Linked DNA regions of Bacillus pumilus. The protein of the gene in region 2 interacts with the protein of the main gene of each other region in a pairwise test. Links are inferred from orthologs where the notes say so. Each region holds a gene or a part of one and is shown on either strand. Other genes may lie near its edges.

Region 1 (3,090 bases), 2.3 Mb from region 2 along the record:
AGAACCAGCCAGTTAATCCCAAGCGCAATGGCAAGGTCAGCAAATGGTGAGTTAAAATTCAAATGGCCCCATCCATTCACAATCATGGATGGATCGACAGCACCGATAAAGGAAATTTGTAAAAGTACATAAATAACAGTCGCAATCAAAATGGATCCAACAATCGCAATCGGAATGGATCGCCCTGGATTTTTCGCCTCACCCGCCATATTAATCGGGCTTTGGAAGCCATTGAAGGCAAACACAATTCCTGATGTCGCAACAGCTGTCAGCACACTCGCCCAGCCGTTAGGAGCAATACTTGTTCCAGAAGTAAAATTCTCACTATGAAAACCTACGAATAAGAGCGCACCAATGGTTAACCCTGGAATGACAATTTTAAACACAGTAATGAATGTATTCGCTTTTGAAAATAATCCTACTGTCCAGTAATTAAGTAGAAAGTAAATCACAAGCAGCACACTGGCGACCATGAGTCCTTCTGTCGTCAACACCCCTTTTGTGACCAAATGGGTTGTCCACTTTGCCCATTCCCAAGGCCAAGAACTCATATACTGGACAGAAGCCACCGCCTCAACCGGAATGACGGAGACAATAGCGATCCAGTTTGCCCAAGCCGCAATAAATCCTATAAAAGAGCCGTGTGAATATTGCGTATATTTCACCATTCCGCCTGCCTCTGGAAACATCGATCCGAGTTCACTATAAGACAAAGCGATAAATAAAATCACAACCATCCCAATCAACCAGGATAAAATAGCCGCAGGGCCGGCAATTTGAGCGGCACGCCAAGCACCGAATAGCCATCCTGAACCAATGATTGAGCCAAGACCTACCATCATTAAAGCGAAAGTTCCCATTCTACGATGTAAATGATTCATGTTCATAACACCTTTCGATTAAAATACAAAGCATGTGCCCAAATAAGCGCCTTTCTTTCATTGCAGTTCAACTTTTATTCAATTAACAAATATTTCTTTAACTAAATCTTTACCCTTGTTCATTTTTTCGCCTGCTTTATTATCTCTCAATTCTCCATTTTCTGAAATAGTCGAACATGCTTATTTCTCAAGAAAGCGTTTTTCCAATGATCAATCTAGTAGACTGAATAACTACCTTTACCCTTATTTTGAAAAAAACAAAACAAAAAAGAAAGAGGAAATGAATCCCTCTTTCTTCTGTATAGAAAAAAGGATAGAGGAGTCCTCTATCCTTGTGAGATCGCTTGTTCTTGTTCAATCACAGCTAATCTTTCTTGCACTTCTTCTTCAGACAGATTATGCTGTTTCACATATAGGTTACGTTCACTTGTACGACATTCATGGCTGCAGCTTCGCATATATTTATGCTCGCTTTCTTCTGTTGCAATCATTTTGCGGTTACATGCAGGGTTTGCACAGTTCACATAACGCTCGCAAGGCTCACCAGTGAAGAAATCTTTTCCGACAACCACATGCTCTGTTTGATTCACAGGCACTGTTAAGCGAGTATCAAACACGTAGCATTGACCATCCCAAAGCTTCCCTTGAACTTCCGGGTCTTTTCCGTACGTGACAATTCCGCCGTCAAGCTGAGATACATCTTCAAAGCCTTCACGCTTTAACCAGCCTGAGAATTTTTCACAACGTACACCACCTGTGCAATACGTCAGAATTTTTTTCCCTTCAAGAATCTCTTTATTGTCACGAATCCACTCCGGTAATTCACGGAACGTCTCAATATCAGGACGAACAGCCCCTCTAAAGTGACCAACATCAAACTCGTAATCATTACGTGCATCAATCACAACGGTATCAGGTGATTGCATTTGCTCGTAAAATTCAACCGGGCTAAGATGTTTACCTGTTAATTCTAACGGGTTCACATCATCTTCAAGGCTCAGATTCACTAGTTCATTTCGATGGCGGACGTGCATTTTTTTAAACGCATGACCGTCTGCTTCATCAATTTTGATCGGCATAGACGCAAAGCGCGGATCTTCTTTTAATGCTTCCATGTACTTGTCCGTTTGCTCAATGGTACCAGAAACCGTTCCGTTGATGCCTTCTGATGAGATAAGGATACGGCCTAATAATCCAAGTTCCTTACAGAATGCTAAATGCTCTGCTGTAAACGTCTCTGGGTCCTCGATGGGGACATATTGATAGTAAAGTAAGACTCGATATTGCTTTTCCATCTATATAAACACCTCTTAAATTTAATCAAAACATACCATTCTTTATCATACAGGAAATACATACCTAAAGGCAATGTCGGCGGCTCAATTCCATAAAACGGAAGGGTCTTTCTTCTCATATTTGACAGAACTTTCTGTAAAATGAGATGATCTATAAAATATGATGTTGTAAAGGAGTAGAACGCAATGATCCAGCCAGAAGATATCGTCAGAAGCGGTCCAAACCAATTTATTTCTCAAAAAGGCATTTATCATGAACTCGATTCACTTATTTCTTCATCCTTCCAGTCGCCCGCTGTCGTGACCGGATACGATTCATTTCATGCTTTTTCACAGTACACAAAGCTTCCGTCTCATTGGCCTGTTGTCCAGCACAAAGGATACAGTTCACCCAATGCCATCACTCGAATTGCAGAAGAACTGCAAGAGGCAGATGTGATCATTGGGATTGGAGGTGGCACAATTTTAGACACCGCCAAGTCAGTAGCTGAGGCTCTTCAAATTGAAGTCATCATGGTTCCAACCATCCCGGGTACATGTGCTGCATCTACACCGCTTAGCGTTATTTATGATGACAAGGGGAATTTCATGAGAGTTGATTACCATAAACGGTCCAGCTACCTCACCCTCATTGATCATACATTTTTGCTCTCTTCTCCTCTTTCCTACCTTCAAAGTGGGATTGGAGATACGCTGGCTAAATGGTATGAAGCAGAAGCCATTATTCGAAATGCAAAGGATTCCTTGCCGCTCATGGTGCATGCTGCACTAAAACAGGCGGTATACGTGAGGGATATTCTTGTTTCCCATAGCGAAGAAGCTGTCCACAGCTTGCAAACGGGTCAACTTTCGCAAGCATTTGCAGATGTAACGGATACTATTATTACATTAGCCGGCACGGTCGGCGGGTACGG
Region 2 (2,764 bases):
GTCATGATTGGGAAATCTCCCATGAACACATCTTGGTCTTTTACTTCTCCAGTTTCTTTGTTAATTAAACGAACTTTTACTCTTAGTGGAGCAGAGTAAGTTACATCACGTTCTTTTGATTCTGCTACAGGATACTTAGGATCCCCTAGGCTGTAATCAATGAATTCAAGAGAAAGGTTACCAGTAAAATCCTCAATTGGGGATATATCTTGAAACATCTCTCTAAGACCCTCATCAAGAAACCACTGATAAGAAGAGGTTTGAATTTCAATGAGATTTGGTAATTCTAACACTTCGCTTATGCGTGCGTAGCTTCTGCGCTGGCGGTGTCGTCCATACTGAACTAGTTGACCTGTCAACTGATTCACCCCTCAAATCATGCGTATTATATGTGTAAAAAGTATTTCAGCCTTTCAAATGTCAGTAAAGAAATACTTTTACAAGACAAAAGAAAAAAGGGTTTCTAAAATAAGAAAACCACATCCAAAAACAAATACCGATTTTATTAGTTTTCCCAAGTATGCATAATTTATACAAAATAGTTGTTTTTTAAGCCTATCAAGCAAAATATACACATTGGCATTTTATAATGTTAACACAGCTAGGAAACTGCGTCAAACTTTTTTAGCTTTGATAATATAGTAGCCCTTTTTTTTCAATACAACTTCGACTTCTCCAAAAAGCTGTTCTAATTTCTCAATCGCAGATGGTCCACCCTGCTTTTTCTGAATTACCACCCACAACTCACCTTCCGGCAATAAATGATCAGCACTTTTATCAAAGATCGCATGTACAACTTTCTTCCCTGCCCGTATTGGGGGATTGGTCAGTATAGAGGCAAAAGCAGCTGATGAATGAACATTCGAGAACAAATCACTTTGATAAATGCGGACATTATCAATGCGATTATGTTTAGCGTTTTCCTTTGAAAGTTCGACTGCTCTTTCGTTCACATCAATCATATGAATGGTGCGGCTCGTCATTTCGTTTGCTAACGATAAGCCAATCGGTCCATAACCGCAACCGACATCTAAGACATCGCCATCCACGTCAGGTTCTTCAAAAGCTTCAATTAAAAGCCTCGAACCAAAGTCGACTTCTTTCTTAGAAAACACTCCACTGTCACTTGTAAAAGTAAAGGTACGGTTTCTCAAGGTGAAGTCCCATGTCTGTTTATTGCTTTTCACTGATGGCTTTTCCGTATAATAGTGGTCACTCATGGTGAATTGGACCTCCTCTGGATTCAATCGTTTCAGGAGAATAGAAAAGAAAAAGCCCGCCAGTAAAAGCGAGCTTTCCCAAAAGATTAGGCGAAGATTACTTAACTTCTACAGAAGCGCCAACTTCTTCAAGCTTAGCTTTAAGTTCTTCAGCTTCTTCTTTAGCAATACCTTCTTTAAGTGGTTTTGGAGTGTTGTCAACAAGTTCTTTAGCTTCTTTTAAGCCAAGACCAGTGATTTCACGAACCACTTTGATAACTTTGATTTTTTGGTCTCCAGCACCAGCAAGTACTAGATCAAAATCAGTTTTTTCTTCAGCAGCAGCACCGCCAGCAGCAGCTACAGCTACAGGAGCAGCAGCAGTTACGCCAAATTCTTCTTCGATTGCTTTTACTAAGTCGTTTAACTCAAGTACAGTTGCTTCTTTAACTGAAGCAATGATTTCTTCGATATTTAAAGCCATTTGTAATTCCTCCATTTTAAGTTTTTTACGTCAAGTACGCATTAAGCGCCTTGTTCTTCTTTTTGATCTGCAACTGCTTTAGTAGCAAGAGCAAGGTTACGAACTGGAGCTTGAAGAACGCTAAGCAACATAGATAGTAAGCCTTCGCGAGACGGAAGTTCCGCAAGAGCCTTCACTTCTTCTACAGTCGCTACGTTTCCTTCGATGACACCAGCTTTGATTTCTAAAGCTTCGTGGCTTTTCGCAAATTCGTTGATGATTTTCGCAGGTGCGATAACATCTTCGTTACTGAATGCGATAGCGTTTGGACCTGTTAAGAAATCGTTTAAACCTGTTAGTTCAACTTGTTCAACTGCACGGCGAGTCAAAGTGTTTTTGTAAACTTTGAATTCTACGCCAGCGTCACGAAGTTGTTTACGAAGTTCAGTCACTTCAGAAACTGAAAGACCGCGGTAATCTACAATGACAGTAGACATGCTATCTTTGAATTTAGAAGTAATTTCATCAACGACAACTTTTTTTGTATCGATTGCATTGCTCATGGTTACACCTCCTGTACATTGTTTGTGTAACACTTATACCGATCAGGCCATCACGTTCCTAACGAACGGTTCTCCATATAAAAAGCCTCCAATAAGACATGGAGGCTGTATATACAAGCATACGTTAACGTAAGACTGTGACATATACACCTCGGCGGGTTAATTAAGCCATAAGGCCCCTGCTGTCTACGGTATAAATGGACATATTCTATTTTACAACATTTTGATATTATCAAAATGATTGTGATAAGTCAAGATTTATTTTGCAGAGAAAGAAGATGGATCCACTTTCACGCCAGGGCCCATAGTAGATGTAACAGAAACGTTTTTCACGTATACACCTTTAGCCGCTGCAGGTTTTGCTTTAAGGATTGTGTCATAGATTGTTGCAAAGTTCTCAACAAGCTTTTCGTCCTCGAAAGAAACCTTTCCGATTGGCGCGTGGATGTTACCAGCTTTATCAACGCGGTACTCTACTTTACCAGCTTTGATTTCATTGATTGCTTTTTCTACTTCGAATGTAACAGTTCCTGTTTTAG

Evidence for each region.
Region 1: the proteins of rplL (region 2) and trhO interact in binary tests that used the Escherichia coli proteins (3 or more experiments, as listed by UniProt). The link is inferred for Bacillus pumilus from one-to-one orthologs.

What each region holds. Positions count from the first base shown.
Region 1 is NZ_CP047089.1:1,018,432-1,021,521, reverse strand. Bases 193-3,090 are described here. They hold trhO (oxygen-dependent tRNA uridine(34) hydroxylase TrhO), read right to left. Parts: upstream 2,177-3,090; coding sequence 1,208-2,176; downstream 193-1,207. Other genes in these bases: GPS65_RS05095 (iron-containing alcohol dehydrogenase family protein), read left to right, coding at 2,366-3,090; GPS65_RS05105 (glutamate/serine transporter AimA), read right to left, coding at 193-881. Outside these bases: more of GPS65_RS05105, read right to left, coding at 1-192. UniProt on the Escherichia coli protein: Catalyzes oxygen-dependent 5-hydroxyuridine (ho5U) modification at position 34 in tRNAs, the first step in 5-carboxymethoxyuridine (cmo5U) biosynthesis.
Region 2 is NZ_CP047089.1:3,312,907-3,315,670, reverse strand. It holds rplL (50S ribosomal protein L7/L12), read right to left. Parts: upstream 1,684-2,764; coding sequence 1,318-1,683; downstream 1-1,317. Other genes in the region: rplA (50S ribosomal protein L1), read right to left, coding at 2,484-2,764; rplJ (50S ribosomal protein L10), read right to left, coding at 1,725-2,225; GPS65_RS16565 (class I SAM-dependent methyltransferase), read right to left, coding at 615-1,220; rpoB (DNA-directed RNA polymerase subunit beta), read right to left, coding at 1-359. UniProt on the Escherichia coli protein: The binding site for several of the GTPase factors involved in protein synthesis (IF-2, EF-Tu, EF-G and RF3). Is thus essential for accurate translation.